DNA from 2 places in the Limnohabitans sp. Rim8 genome. Region 1 is predicted to be linked to the other one. Evidence: predicted binding sites of a transcription regulator. Region 1 holds the regulator's gene; the other holds the start of a gene.
What was found. Region 1 encodes FNR, which switches genes on or off when oxygen is low (the NO sensors DNR and NnrR bind a similar motif). Its sites were predicted from a motif close to TTGATNNNNATCAA; they were not measured.
Positions count from the first base shown of each region.

Region 2: Q1M54_RS00405 (TraR/DksA C4-type zinc finger protein) is a predicted target of FNR. The motif match lies at 2,331-2,344, and genes of this name have one in related genera.

Region 1 is NZ_CALPTI020000008.1:76,547-84,456, reverse strand. It holds gene Q1M54_RS07725 (sulfite exporter TauE/SafE family protein) at 1-205, shown strand, start outside; gene Q1M54_RS07720 (sulfite exporter TauE/SafE family protein) at 227-904, opposite strand; gene hemN (oxygen-independent coproporphyrinogen III oxidase) at 979-2,361, opposite strand; gene fnr (fumarate/nitrate reduction transcriptional regulator Fnr) at 2,568-3,287, shown strand; gene Q1M54_RS07705 (nitrogen fixation protein FixH) at 3,326-3,607, opposite strand; gene ccoG (cytochrome c oxidase accessory protein CcoG) at 3,631-5,013, opposite strand; gene ccoP (cytochrome-c oxidase, cbb3-type subunit III) at 5,139-6,059, opposite strand; gene Q1M54_RS07690 (cbb3-type cytochrome c oxidase subunit 3) at 6,099-6,239, opposite strand; gene ccoO (cytochrome-c oxidase, cbb3-type subunit II) at 6,249-6,875, opposite strand; gene ccoN (cytochrome-c oxidase, cbb3-type subunit I) at 6,889-7,910, opposite strand, start outside.
Region 2 is NZ_CALPTI020000001.1:79,314-87,223, forward strand. It holds gene mrdA (penicillin-binding protein 2) at 1-1,016, shown strand, start outside; gene Q1M54_RS00395 (VOC family protein) at 1,029-1,442, opposite strand; gene Q1M54_RS00400 (hypothetical protein) at 1,531-1,905, opposite strand; gene Q1M54_RS00405 (TraR/DksA C4-type zinc finger protein) at 1,926-2,297, opposite strand; gene Q1M54_RS00410 (glutathione S-transferase) at 2,413-3,063, opposite strand; gene Q1M54_RS00415 (DUF2946 domain-containing protein) at 3,207-3,584, shown strand; gene Q1M54_RS00420 (copper chaperone PCu(A)C) at 3,719-4,198, shown strand; gene Q1M54_RS00425 (DUF2946 family protein) at 4,236-4,598, shown strand; gene Q1M54_RS00430 (TonB-dependent receptor) at 4,696-6,831, shown strand; gene Q1M54_RS00435 (hypothetical protein) at 6,924-7,910, shown strand, end outside.

The sequences.
Region 1 (7,910 bases):
GAAACTGGATAACCTGCCAGACTGGTCACTTGGCTATATTTGGCTACCTGGCATGGTGGTCATTGCATGCTTCAGCGTTTTGACGGCCCCTTTCGGTGCCAGAGCGGCACATCGACTCCCGGTGAAGAAATTGAAAAGGGTGTTTTCTTTCTTCTTGGTGTTTCTTGCGGTCTACATGTTCAACAAAGGCATGAGTGCTACTTGACGGGGTGGTTGGACATGCGTCTCATCCAGTGACGCACCAAGGCGCTTGGTCATGAACCAGCCCCATCCACAAGGTCCAACCGGACACGCTGGTCAAAGCCAACCCCGCTGTGCGCATGCCCCAAGATCCGTCGCCCAGGGTTTGCATGCGCAAAAAAATCCAAGGCCCTGCCCAAAGGCTGATGCTGCTGCCCAGGGCAAACAAGGCCATGGTGGCTGCACCCTCTAGCGGCTGGCTGGTCAGGGCAGCCACCATCAGGGCCGAATAAAGCAAACCGCATGGCATCAAGGCCCACAGCCCGCCCACCATCCACGGTGCAGCGCGCGCCCAGCGGGTGTTGAAGGCACGCACGCGCGCCCACAAACGGCGCGCACCGGCATCCAGCCACACAGGTTGACGGGCTTGCAGCATGAGCAGCAAGCCCAGCACCAAGGCCGTCAGGTGCAGCAAAGTCCAGACGGGGCGAATGGCGGCCGATTGCGTGGTCAGCCACCCTAAGCCCTGTATGCTGGCAGCAGCCAAGGCACCCAAAAGCGCATAGCCACCCAAGCGACCAAATTGGAAGGCCCACATGGCCTGCGCACGTCTTTCTCCAGCGGCTTGGCCCAAGCCCGCACAGGCAGCGCCGCACATGGCCACGCAATGCGGCCCACCGAGAACCCCCATCATCAGGGCCGTGATGGCCAAAGAGCTTTGCATGGTGAATTCAGTTGTAGGTCCATCTGGTCATTGTCAACGATGCCCAGATTGGTCAAACAGGGAGGCTTGTAAGCTCAGATGATTTTGGAAAACCGGTGGCGATTTCGGTCCGCCTGAAGGTAGCGGTCAAACACCATCGCCACGCCCCGCACAAAGAACCACCCTGTTGGTGTCACCTGAATGCCCGTCTCGCTCAGTTGAACCAATCCCTGGGCTTGCAGGTCTTCAAGTTGGCACAACTCTTTGGCAAAGAGCATCTTGAAATCGACCAGCCAAGCCAAGTTGATCGACTCGAATTGCACATGACCCTGACACATCAAGGCCATGATGACCGAGCGGCGAATCAGGTCGTCGCGTGACAGCGCCACCCCCCTGACCACAGGGAAACGGCCCTGGTCTAACGCGTCGACATACTCTTCCATGGTCTTGGCGTTTTGGCTGTAAGTGGAACCGACACGGCCAATCGAGGACATGCCCAAAGCGATCAAATCGCCATCGGCTTGGGTGCTGTAGCCCTGAAAGTTTCGGTGCAAACGACCCTGCCTTTTCGCCACCGCCAATGGGTCATCTGGCAAGGCGAAGTGGTCCATGCCGATATAGATGTAGCCCACCTCGGTCAAGGCATCGAGCGAGCGCGACAACATGGCCACCTTGGCGCCACCCACCGGCAAGTCTTGCGCGTGTATGCGTCTTTGCGGCTTGAAACGATCCGGCAAATGCGCGTAAGCGTAGAGTGCGATTCGGTCAGGCCTGAGACTTTTGATTTGTGCCAATGTCCGGTCAAAAGACGCGGGAGTTTGCAAGGGCAAACCGTATATCAGGTCCACATTGACCGATTCAAAACCCAATCTGCGTGAGGCTTCAACCAGCTGGAAAACTTGCTCGGCCGGTTGAATTCGGTGCACCGCTTTTTGTACGGCAGGGTCAAAGTCCTGAACGCCAAAACTCAGGCGGTTAAAGCCCAACTCGGCCAACACAGCCAAACGGCCCTCATCCACGGTACGCGGATCGACTTCAACCGAGTATTCACCCCCGGGAACAAAAGCAAAGTGCGCCCGCAACATGGCCATGAGTTGACGCAGTTCCTCGTCGCTCATGAAGGTGGGCGTGCCCCCACCCAGGTGCAATTGGCTCACCGGCTGACCAAGCCCCAGATGTTGGCTGTGCAGGATCACCTCTTTCGTGAGGTATCGCAGATACGTGGCTGCCCGGTCTTTGTGTTGGGTGATGATTTTGTTGCAAGCACAGTAATAACAAAGCGATTCACAAAACGGAATGTGAACGTACAAGGACAAGGGCGACTGCTGCCCCACACGGCCGCAATGGCGTTGCTGCAAAACCTGGATGTAATCGGCCTGGCCAAATGCCTCTACAAATCGGTCAGCAGAGGGGTAAGAGGTGTATCGCGGTCCAGATACATCAAAGCGTGTCAACAATTCAGGCGTGATGACGGACATGTGTCTGCCCCTTGGTAAAACGTGTGCCAAACAATGTCACGACTTTGCCTTTCAGACCCAGCCCAAGTATTGACCCAAATCAAACAAGCTACCGGTTTCCGATGATTTCCAGTCCATATCGGGTACAGGCTGAACATACGTCAATTTTTGGCCTTAAGCTCAAGACTTGATCCAGAGCAAATTCATTTTTTTACATTGGATAAAACATGAATCCACAAGCCATCAAAGTCGCCTGCTCCAACTGCAACTTGCGCGAGTTGTGCATGCCCATGGGCCTGAATGACCATGACTTGAACCGACTAGACGACTTGGTCGCCGTTCGGCGAAAGGTCAAAAGAGGCACCACCTTGTTCACCAACGGCGACAAGTTCACTTCTTTGTATGCGATTCGCACTGGATTTTTCAAAACCTGCCTGGCCACCGAAGACGGGCACGACCAGGTCACGGGTTTCCAGATGGCGGGCGAAATCATAGGCCTTGACGGCATCGTGAACGACCAGCACAGCTGCGACGCGGTGGCCCTGGAGGACGCAGAGGTCTGTGTGATGCCTTTTGATCGGATCGAGGAAATTTCTCGCGAAGTGACTGCTCTGCAACACCATGTGCACAAAATCATGAGCCGTGAAATCGTGCGCGAGCACGGCGTGATGCTGCTTTTAGGCAGCATGCGTGCGGAGGAGCGCTTGGCTGCTTTCTTGTTGAACTTGGTCCAACGCCTGCATGCACGGGGTTTCTCGCAGTCTGAGCTGGTCCTGCGCATGACGCGTGAAGAAATCGGGAGCTACTTGGGCCTGAAGCTTGAGACCGTGAGTCGCACTTTTTCAAAATTTGTCGACGACGGATTGGTCGAAGTAAAACAACGCCACGTCCGCATCCTAGACAGCGATGGTCTGCAACGGTTGGTCAACCACAACGCCTGCAACTGAAATATTCAAGCTGGGTTGAGGCCCTGGACCACCAAACTTCAAGGTTTGGTGGGCTCAGATGAAGACTCAGCAGGCTCAGGCAACTCACCCGTCGCGGCATGGTTGCGTCCTTGCATGGCAGGCGCATGGGTGATGCCTTGGCGCTCTTGCATCGCCGTCCGCGGCGTGACCGTGATCACAGGGTCAGGGTGGCTCACCGCAATGTAGAGCGTTGTAAACCCGGCCACCACCACCACCGCGGGGCCCGCAAACACCATCCAGACCAGGCCAAATCGCCACCATGGCAGTCCATCTTGGGGGTTCTTCATTGCATGGATCATGCTTGTCTTTCCAAAAAAGTCATTCAACGGGGAACCAAAAACACGGTTTTTTCACTCAAAAAACCGGCCGATTGGCCATCTGGCCAGGTCGCCTGAATGCGAAAATCAATCGGGTGCGAACCTGGTGCTGCAGCCTCATAGGGCATTTGCAAACGGACAGAGACCCAGCGCGATTCGGTTGCCGCTACTTGCACGCCCGTTTCACTGACCAGACTCAGGCCCAGCAAGCCGTCGACCTGTAGGTCGAACGTCAATTTTTGCTCTGCCGCGTTCATGATTTGCAGACGGTACACGTTCTCCATCTTGCCGCCTGCCACGATACGAGCCATGGTGGCGCGATCGCGCTCAATGTCCACCTTGAACGGCAAGCGCAACCACAAAGACGCACCAACGCTGATGATGATGGCCCACAACACAGCGGTGTAAATGAGCACACGAGGCCGAAAAATTCGCCGAACCGTTTGTCCCCAAGTCCAACCATGGTCAAGCGCGTTTTGTGTCGAAAACTTGACCAAGCCACGCGGATAGCCCACCTTGTCCATGACCGTGTCGCACACATCCACACAAGCGCCGCAGCCTATGCACTCGTACTGCAAGCCTTTGCGAATGTCGATGCCCGTGGGGCAGACCTGAACGCACAAAGTACAGTCCACACAAGAGCCCAGCCCGAGGGCTGTGGGGTCTGCCTTCTTGGAGCGGGCACCACGCGGCTCGCCACGCGCCTCGTCGTAAGTGACGATCAAAGTGTCCTTGTCGAACATGGCGCTTTGAAAGCGTGCATAAGGGCACATGTATTTGCAGACTTGCTCGCGCATGAATCCAGCGTTGCCATAGGTGGCCAAGCTGTAAAAAAGAATCCAGAAAATTTCCCAAGGGCCAAAACCCAAGGACAGGATCGACGCGGTCAAATCGCGTATCGGCGTGAAGTAGCCGACAAAGCTGAAACCTGTCCACAAAGACAGCGACAGCCAAACCGCTTGTTTACCGCTTTTGCGCGACAGCTTGTTGAAGCTCATGGGCGCCGCGTCCAAACGTTGACGGGCTGAGCGGTCGCCCTCAAACTGGCGCTCGACCCACATGAAGACCTCGCTGTAAACGGTTTGTGGGCATGCAAAGCCACACCACAACCGCCCAGCCACTGCCGTGAACAAAAACAACGACAGCGCTGAGATGACCAGCAAAGCGGTCAGGTAAATAAAGTCCTGCGGGTAGAGCACCAAACCAAAAATATAAAAGCGGCGCGCACCCAGATCAAACAAAACCGCCTGTCGCTGACCCCACTCCAGCCATGGCAAACCATAAAAAACCAATTGCGTGACGAACACGGTGAACCAACGCCAACGCGCAAACATGCCTTGCACGCTGCGGGGGTAAATTTTTTGCTGCGCTTGGTACAAAGACACCATCTCCCCTTCGACTGGCAAAGGCGCGATGGGAATGACACCGCGGGAGGATGGTTTATCGGAAGTAGGCAACGTGCAAACCTTGGATCAGTTTTTGCAGCGGACACGGCCTGCTGCAATGGCTGTCATCACTTGGTGACTTTGGCCACGGCGTTGTTGGACAAACTCCAGACATACGCCGCGAGGACATGGATCTGGCCTTCGGTCAGCTTATCGGCCTGTGCGGGCATCTGATTGAGCTTGCCGTTGTTGATGATGTTCACGATGGCGTTCTCTCCCCAGCCGTGCAACCAGATGTCGTCGGTCAGGTTGGGTGCGCCCATGGCTTGATTGCCCTTACCGTCCATGCCGTGGCAAGCGGCACAGACCCCGAATTTGGACTTGCCCAGCGATGCACGCAAGGAGTCGTGTGGGCTGCCCGACATGCTCAGCACGTAGTGCGCCAAGTTGCGCACGTCTTCGGGCGTGCCCACGGCTGCGGCCATGGGCGGCATATTGCCGGCACGGCCTTGTACCAAAGTGGTTTTGATGGCATCTGGCGTGCCGCCATACAACCAATCGGCATCTGCCAAATTGGGGAAGCCCTTGCTGCCGCGTGCGTCAGAGCCGTGGCACTGGGCGCAGTTGTTCATGAACAGACGATCACCAATGGCCAGGGCCTGCGGGTCTTTGGACACTTGCTCGGGCGGCATCCCAGAAAACTTGGCGTAAAGCGGCGCCACTTCGGCATGGCCTTTGGCCACTTCGGCCTCGTACTGACCGGCCGAAGACCAACCAAATTTACCTGCGAAGCTGCCTGCGCCCGGGTACATGGCCAGGTAAACGAAAGCAAAAATGATGGTGATGACGAACAATCCCACCCACCAGCGTGGCAGCGGGTTGTTCATCTCGCGCAGGTCACCGTCCCAAACGTGCCCCGTGGTGTTGTCGTTGGCCGTCATGGCCTTGGCCTTGCCGCTGAACCACAGCAAAGCCAAGCAGGCGATGATGCTGAACAGCGTGATGCCGGCCACATACACGTGCCAGAAATTGCTGATGAAGTCACTCATGGAGATTCCTTGGTATTGTTTTTTGTGCTGGAGGATGGCTCAGTCGTCCTGGCGAAACGGCAGTTGTGCCGCCTCGTCAAATTCGGCCTGGTTGCGGCGCGACCACGCCCACGCCACGATGCCGACAAAGCAGCAAAAGGCGAGCAAGGTCACGGCAGAGCGCATGGTGTTGATGTCCATGACAATTCCTTATTTGCGGTGGGTACCCAGCACCTGCAGGTAGGCGATGACGGCGTCCAGCTCGGTCTTGTCTTTCACCGCTTCAGGTGCTTTGGCAATTTCTTCGTCGCTGTATGGCGCACCCAAGGTGCGCAAGCCGTTCATATGGGCTTGGATGGAGGCAGCACTGGCAGGTGCTTTCTCAAGCCACGGATAGGCCGGCATGTTGGACTCAGGAACCAGATCGCGCGGGTTGGTCAAATGGATGCGGTGCCACTCGTCGCTGTAGCGACCGCCCACGCGGGCCAGATCGGGGCCCGTGCGCTTGGAGCCCCACTGGAATGGCCGGTCGTAGACGAATTCACCCGCCAGCGAGTAAGGGCCGTAGCGCAGGGTTTCGGCGCGGAAGGGGCGAATCATTTGCGAATGGCAGTTGTAGCAGCCTTCGCGCACATACACATCGCGCCCCACCACTTGAAGCGCGGTGTAGGGCTTGAGGCCCGGCACCGGCTCGGTGGTTGATTTTTGGAAGAACAGTGGCAGGATTTCAACCATGCCACCCACCAACAAAACCAGCAGGATCAGCACGATCATCAGGAAGTTGTTGGTTTCGACTTTCTCATGCGACAAGCCGCCTGATTTTTGGTTTTGAGCCATGTTTGATTTCTCCTCAGGCGTGTGCGATTTCGAGATTGGGGATTCGGACTTCCACCGAACGACCTTGCGTCACCGTCTTGAAGGTGTTCCACAACATGATCAACATGCCGCCGAAGTACAGCAAACCACCGAGCAAACGCAACACATAGAACGGGTAAGTGGCTTTGACGGACTCCACAAAGGTGTAGGTCAAGGTGCCGTCCGCGTTGATGGCGCGCCACATCAGGCCTTGCATCACACCGGCAATCCACATGGCTGCGATGTAGATCACGATGCCGATGGTGGCCGTCCAAAAGTGGATTTCAATGGCCTTGACGCTGTACATCTGCTTTTGACCAAACAGGCGGGGAATCAGGTAGTACATGGAGCCCATGGTCACCAGACCCACCCAACCCAAAGCACCCGAGTGCACATGGCCCACGGTCCAGTCGGTGTAGTGGCTCAGCGCGTTGACGGTCTTGATGGACATCATCGGGCCTTCAAAAGTCGACATGCCGTAGAACGAAAGAGACACGATCAAAAAGCGCAGGATCGGGTCATCACGCAGTTTGTGCCAAGCGCCCGACAAGGTCATGATGCCGTTGATCATGCCGCCCCAGCTGGGGGCCAACAAAATGAGTGAGAAGACCATGCCGATCGACTGTGTCCAATCGGGCAAGGCGGTGTAGTGCAGATGGTGGGGACCCGCCCACATGTAAGTGAAAATCAACGCCCAGAAGTGCACGATCGACAGGCGATACGAATACACAGGACGTTCAGCCTGCTTGGGGATGAAGTAATACATCATGCCCAAGAAACCGGCCGTCAAAAAGAAGCCCACCGCGTTGTGGCCGTACCACCATTGCACCATCGCGTCTTGCACGCCCGCGTAGGCCGAGTAAGACTTCATCATGCCCACAGGCAAGGCCGCGCTGTTGACAATGTGCAGCAATGCCACGGCGATGATGAAGGCCCCAAAAAACCAGTTGGCCACATAGATGTGACGCACCTTGCGTGTGCCAATGGTGCCAAAAAACACCACTGCAAAAGCCACCC
Region 2 (7,910 bases), on a different contig from region 1:
CGCCGGGCTCCACCTACAAACCCTTCATGGCGCTGGCCGCTTTGGCCAGTGGCAAGCGCACTCCCAGCGCCATCACCCAGGATTCGGGTTCATGGACCTACGGTGGTCACACCTTTCGCAGCCACGGTGACCATGGCTTGGGTGCGGTGGACATGGTGCGCTCCATCGTGTCGTCGAGCAACGTCTATTACTACTCATTGGCCAACGACATGGGGGTGGACGCCATCCATGACTTCATGAAGCCCCTGTGGTTTGGGCAACACACGGGCATCGACTTGCCCGGCGAAGTGCGCGGCATCTTGCCCAGCACCGAATGGAAACGCAATTACTTCAAGAAACCAGAGCAAAAGAAATGGTTTGGCGGCGAAACCATCTCACTGGGCATTGGCCAGGGCTACAACACCTTCACCATGTTGCAACTGGCCTCGGCAACGGCCACTTTGGCCAACCGGGGCCTGCAGTTCCACCCGCGCGTGGTCACCGCCACGCAAGACGCCCTGACCCATGCGCAAGCCCAAGTGGGCGCGCAAGCACCACGGGATTTGGGCTACAAACCCGAGCACCTGGATGTGGTGCACAAAGGTTTGGTGGGCGTGGTGACCTCGGGCACCTCGGCCCGTGTGTTTGCGGGTGCAGGCTACACCAGCGCCGGTAAAACCGGCACGGCGCAAGCGGTGACGATTGGGCAAAAAGACAGATACGACGCAGCCAAGTTGTCGGAATACCAACGTGACCATGCGCTGTACATGGCCTATGCACCGGCCGAATCTCCGACGATTGCGGTGGCCGTGATCGTGGAAAACGCTGGCTTTGGCGCTGCGTCTGCTGCGCCCATTGCACGGCGGGTCTTTGACTACTGGGTGCTGGGCCAATACCCCAGCGAAGAGGACATGGCGGCCACACAAAGAGGCCAATCGTCCAGCCCGATTGGCAGGCCTCGCGCCAAGAAAGATGTGCCCTTGTTGAATCCCAAAGCTTTGGGGACAACTGACATGCGCGAAGTCACTCCACGTTGAGTTGAGGCGCTGTCAGGTGTTGTAGACCGTGTCCAAGTTGGCGAAACCCTTGACCTCAATCGGATTGCCAAACGGGTCCATGAAAAACATGGTCCATTGCTCACCCGGCTGACCCTCAAAACGCAAATGCGGCGGCACCACAAAGGCCATGTGGACCGCTTGCAAGCGATCGGCCAGATGCTGCCAGTCGTCTTTTTGCAAAACCAGACCAAAGTGCGGCATGGGCACCAAATGCTCGCCCACATGGCCCGTCAAAGTGGTCTTGAAGGGCTCACCCAAATGCAAAGAAATTTGGTGCGTGAAAAAGTCAAAATCCACCCAAGTGGATGTGGATCGCCCCTCCTGGCAACCCAGAACGCCGCCATAAAAGCGACGGGCTTCGTCCAAGTCGGTGACATGAAATGCGAAATGAAAAAGGCTGTGCATGCCCGAAAGCATATCAGCCCGTCAGGCTCAGGGGCAGCCGGAAGAACCCGAATCCACGCATCAACTTGGACCGGGCTGCAACAAGCGCTCAGGCCTGAGAGGGGTCTGCCGCCATCGTGTCAAATTTCTTGAAGTACTGCTTGGCCATGGCCACCAATTGTGCGTCCGAAGGGTGATCGCTGACGATGCTGTCGACCACTCCCGCTGCAATGCTTTTATGGTGGCGGGCACACCAATCTCGGAATTCGTTGCGCGCCAAGCCTGGGCCCGTCAACAGCACTTCGCGTGCGCCAGCCAGCGCTTTGGCCACCTCGGCGTAAAACGCAGCCGTGTCATCGGCCTTGCCTTGGTGTTTGTGGTGGCTGCGCGATGGGATGCGCTGGGCTTGAATGTGCTCACGGTCAAACATGACCACATGGGCTTCTTGGTGGTCCAGCCAGACCACCGCGTGAAAAGTGCTCATGAAAATCCTTGGTTAAAACATCACCGGCGCTGCTCGGCCAAAGTCTGGCAATCGATGCAGCGTTTGGCGGTGGGGTAGGCGCTCAGGCGTGCAGGTGGAATGGTCACGCCGCAGTCGGTGCACTGGCCATAGGTGCCCGCATCCACGCGTTCCATTGCGGCTTCGATGTCTCCCAGTTCGGCGGTTTCGTGTTCGTTGATGGCGAACTCGGTTTGTCGCTCAGTCCGGATCTGGGCGCGCGACTGGAAGCTGTTGTCAAAGTGGTCGGCGGCCATGTCAGCGCGCGAGACCAAGCCGCCGCGCTGCTCGGCGATGCGCTGCAACAGTTGCGTACGCTCGTGCAAAAGGCGCTCGCGGTGGAAGGAGAGGCTGGGGGTACTGGATGAAGTCATGGCTTCATCCTAGGCGCCTGGGGTGACGCGGTATTGATGTGGGTCAACCCCGATAGCCGCATGGCATCGACCATGGGACGGGGTTGATTTGTTTCAAGTGCTCAAGCGCACAGACTCAGTTTTTGGCTTTCATGCGCGACATCATCAATTCCATGTTGGCTTTGCGGTCCGCATTGACTTTTTGCATGTGGGGGCGTTCGCCCATCATCTTGAGGTAATCGCGCACAGGCAGCTCGGCCAAAAAGTCTTTGCCATAAACCAACTTGGTGGCGCCCGAAACCAAGGGCAGGTGCGTCACGGCGGCGCAATCGGCCAAGGTCAGGCTGTCGCCGGCAATGAATGGCGAGAACTTGACCAACTTGGCAAAGGCGGCCACGTTCTTTTCGAGTTGCGCACCAATTTTCTCTTTCACCGAGTCGCTCACCTTGCCGCCAAAAAAGGCTTCGGGGTACAGGTTGCGCGCGACCAGCTCCAGATGCAAGTCCAGAAACAGGGCCAATTCGCGCACTTTGGCAGCCGCAAAAGGGTCGGCAGGGATCAAGGGGTTTTGCGGGTACTTTTGCTCGATGTATTCCAGCATCACGGCCGACTCGCACATGGCGCCCTCTGGCATCTTGAAGTACGGCACTTTGCCCAAGGGGCTGGCCGAGGGATCGGTCTCACCCACCCAAGCGATCTCTTCTTCAAAAGGCACGCCTTTTTCAAGCAGGGCCAGTTTGACTTTGTTGTGGTAATTGCTGGCTGCAAAGCCGCAGAGTGTGAGCATGGGGGTCTCCAGTTGCGTGACAAAGACCCAAGATTAGCCCATGGCCCCGGGCCAAAGAGTCACCAAGATGCTTGTCAGGTCCATCCGGTGCTTTTGACGGCAACGGCCATACAGCGTGAGCCTTCGGTGCCATAATTCGCGCCATGTTCAGCCTGCAACCCCTGCGCAACGCCCACCACCTCACCCGCTTCGTGCTGGTGTGGTTTGCGTTGTTTGTCGGGGCGGCCGTGGCTTCGCCGCTGGTCAAGCCTGAAGCTGTTCACCTGGTTTGCAGCGCCATGGGCGGCGTGAAACTGGTGCCGCTGGATGCTGCAGGTGACGATGTGGATGGGACGAGGGCACACACCGCGCTCGACTGCCCCGCCTGCTTGCCCCTGATTGCGCCCCCAATGGCCGACGTGCTGGCCGAGTTGCCAACGGGTCATTTGTCCCATGTTCTGCAGCCTCTGCTTGCGGCTCGGCTGGCCAGTTTGCTGGGTCAACCCTGGCAAGCCCGCGCACCCCCCTTCTTTTTCGCCTGAAACACCGCCCCTTGATGCGCTGACGCGCCGGGGCTGAGTCGGTTTCGGCATCCCCCTGTGCCTGTGCACCCCGCTTGATGGGGTTTGCCGTACGCACTTTCTCTTCATCGTTCGATAGCCTTCAGGAGTGATCCATGTCCCGTTCCGCTTTGTCTGTGTCTGCCCTTGTTTTGGCCATGACCGTGTCCCTGGCTGCCCAAGCCCAAGTGACCGTGAAAGACGCTTGGGTGCGCGCCACCGTGCCCCAGCAAAAGGCCACTGGCGCCTTCATGCAGCTGCAATCGGCGCAAGACGCCAAACTGGTCTCGGCCCAATCGCCTGTGGCGGGTGTGGTCGAAGTGCATGAAATGGCCATGGACGGCGGCGTGATGCGCATGCGTGCTGTGCCCAACTTGGATTTGCCAGCAGGCAAAGCCGTCGACCTCAAGCCGGGCGGTTACCACGTCATGCTGATGGACCTGAAGGGCCAAGTGAAAGACGGTGACACCGTGCCCGTGACCCTGGTGGTCGAAGGCAAGGATGGCAAACGCCAGTCGGTGGAGCTGAAAGTGCCCGCTCGCAGCGCCGCCGCACCGACCATGAAGCACGGCGAAGGCCACAAGCACAAGCACTGATTGCCCATTCACTGCTTGATACCCTCTTGATCAGCCCATGACTTGGACTTCTGCCCCACTGCACCGCCTGGCCCGCCTTGTGCTGGCCTGGTACGTGCTGTTTGTGGGCGTCTCGGTTTTGGCTTCAACGCTGCAGCCCAAAACCATGGAAGTGGTTTGCTCCAGCATGGGCATCATGAAATTGGTGGTGCAGGGCGAGGAGAGTGAAACCCAAGTGCGCAGCAGCATGGACTGCCCGCTGTGCGCTCACGCCACGCCCGCCTTACCGCCGCCCACGTTGGCCGATCTGGCCCATGTGCCCAATGCACTCGCGCTCATTGTTCAGCGTCTGTCAGAGGCTGTGCTGATCGCAAGCACGGCCCCGCCTTTGCCCTCTCGCGGGCCACCTGTTTTGAATTGATCCATTCCACAACGTGTTGAACACCGTTTGGTGCTCGGTACGTGTCAATGCCTTTGGCCTGAACGGCTGATGGGGTCCGATCGATTGAAAACTTGTCATGAAAATTTCCCTTGCACTTTCTCCTTTGTCTTTGGCCATGCTTGGCCTGTTCGCCAGCCTGAACAGCCATGCAGTGGCCCAAACCACCAAAGCGCTGGACACCATCGTGGTGTCGGGCTCCCGTTCAGAAACCAAACTGTCTGAAACCCCTGTGTCCATCGGCTCTGTCAGTCGTGCCGAATGGGATGCGGATAAGCCCAAAACCATGGGCGAGATCATCAACCGCATTCCAGGCGTGTTCTGGAACGACCTGGGCAACGAACAACACAGCATGGGCATTCGTCAACCCATCAGCACCCAGTCGGTTTACCAGTACCTGGAAGACGGCATCCCAATTCGGCCTTTGGGCGTGTTCAACCACAACGCGCTCAACACCATCAACACCAACGGCGCCAGTGGCGTCGAAGTGGTCAAAGGCGCCGCATCTTCTCTGTATGGCAGCAATGCGGTGGGGGGCGCGGTCAACTTTCTGACCCAGCGTTCATCTCTCACCCCAACGGGCTACATGGGCATTCGCCATGACAACACCGACGGCTTCACCCGGATCGATTCGGGTGCCAGCAACACCTGGGGTGATCTGGGTCTGCGGTTTTCGCATTACAGCTCTCAGCGTGACAGCCTCAATTGGCAGCAACACAGTGGTGGCACCAAAGACTCTTTCTCTTTGCGCGGCGACTACAACCTGAGCGCCACTTCATGGATGCGGGCTTCCTTGGTACACACGAACCTGGACTCCGACACCCCTGGCAGTTTGTTTGAAAACGACTTTCGCACCCACCCCGGCAAGAGCATCAACACCTTCACCTGGCGCAAGGACAAGACCACACGCGCCAACGTGGCCTGGGAAGGCGAAACCACCCGTGGCGGCCTGACCACCGTCACGCTGTTTGCCCGCAACAACGACCACGCCCAGCTACCCAACTACACCATCACCGGATGTCAAGGGGCCAGCTGCAGAGGTACGATCAACAACAACCACGTCCAATCGCTGGGCGTGGACATCAAACACACGCAGAAACTGGACAGCCTGCGGGCACGGCTGGTGACAGGTGTTTACATCGACCGCAGTCAGAATGACTTTGTCTCTGACAACCTGGCCATCGTGCGCGATGTGCCCACAGGGCGTTACACGGGTTATAGCCTCAACAGTGTCAACAACCCCAATGGCGTACGCAACTACGGTGTGGGCATCGCCAACGATGCCGCATTTGCGCAGCTGGAATTCAGCCCGAGCGAGAAAATTCGGGTGGTTGCAGGCGGGCGATACGACAGCATTCGCTACGATTTCAAAAACAACCTGACGCCCGGTGCCAACTTTGGAGCACCCAATGAGGTGCGAAACTTCGGCCAATTCAGCCCCAAACTGGGCGCCACCTATGCCCTGAGCGCCAGCAGCAGTCTTTACAGCAACCTGAGCCTGGGCTTTACACCACCGGAAGTCAGCCAGCTCTATGGCCGCACCGCCATTCCTGAATTGAAGCCCGCCACTTACGACAACATTGAACTCGGCTGGCGTGCTGTCTTGGGCTCCGGCGTTCGCATCGACTCGGCGCTGTACCAACTCAGTGGCAAGGACACCATCGTGTCTTACACGCCAGAGGTGGGCAACAGCTTTAACAAAAATGCGGGTGACACCCGCAGCCGTGGTTTTGAATTGAGCCTGAACCAACAACTGCGCTCATGGGACTGGCGCATGGGATCGACTTGGGCAGAGCACACGTATGTGGATTACCGCCTGAGCGATGCCGCGGGTGCCATCGAAGACTATTCGGGCAAGGGCATGCCCCAGGCCCCGAACCACACCCTCAACGCCCAAGTGGCTTGGAATTTCACGCCAACATCTCGACTGGCATTGAACGTGGTGAAACAAGGCAGCTCCTGGATGAACAACGCCAACACGGTGCGCTACGCAGGCCACACCTTGCTCAACCTGACGATGAGCCACAAGCTGCAGGGCGGCTGGGAAGTCTGGGGCCAGGTACGTAACTTGACCGACAAAAACTATTCGGACAATGCGGCCAGCCGGTTCATCCCGGGCAGGGGCGCCTACAACCCCGACACCCAGAACACCTATGCCGCAGGTGCGCCGCGCAGCATCATGGTGGGCTTGAACAAGTCGTGGGGTGGCCGATGAAGCAATGGACACACTTTCGTTGGCCCCTTCATCGTGGGTCCATTCATTGGCAGCTTTGGCTCTGCGCCCTGACGATCTGGTGCATTGCATCGATGCCACAGGCCATGGCGCAAGACGCCAGCGCATCGGCGGGTCATGCCCGCCACCAGCGCCCCCAGCTGGCCACGGGCGCGGCCATTGCGCCCGATGGTCGCTTGTGGGTGGTGGGGATCAATGCACAGGCGCAGCTCTTTGTGCAGACAACGTCATTAGATCGTCCTGCTTTGGGCGGTCCTGTGCAATGGAGCGAACCGCGCATCTTGAACACCGGCCAAGACCCGGTCGCCGCCGATGGCGAAAGCCGCCCCAAAATTGCTTTTGGTCCGAACGGCTGGGTGGTGATCAGTTACACCATGCCGCTGGCCAAGCGCTTCACCGGCTTTGTGCGCATGCTGCGCAGCAGCGATGGCGGTGTCAGCTTTGGTGAACCCTTCACGGTGCACCAAGACCGGCAGGAAATCACGCACCGCTTTGATGCCATTGCCTTCGATGGCCAAGGTGTTTTACACACCCTGTGGATCGACAAGCGCGATCAAGCACCCAAAGGCGCTGCACAACCCTACGTTGGGGCCGCCATCTACCGCAACGCCTCCACGGATGGCGGTGCCAGATTTGGCCGCGACACCAAAGTGGCCGATCACTCTTGCGAATGTTGCCGCATCGGGCTGGCCCGTAACGCCCAAGGTGAACTGAAAGCCACTTGGCGACACGTGTTTGACGGCAATACGCGCGACCATGCGTTTGCCAGCGTCAGCGCTGCGTCCAACCGCATCACACGCAGCACTTTTGATGGCTGGCAAATCAACGCCTGCCCGCACCACGGACCAGGCTTGGCTGCCGATGCCCATGCCGGCGCCAACGGTTTTCACACCGTTTGGTTTGGCATTCGCAAAGTCAATGGACAAGACCAAGCGGCCGTGCGCTACGCACGGCTGAATGCCCAAGGTGAGCCGCTGCGCAAAACCGAAAGGGTCTTGCCCGACCCGCGTGCCGAACATGCCGACGTGATGGCCCATGGCGCCAAAGTAGCCGTGATCTGG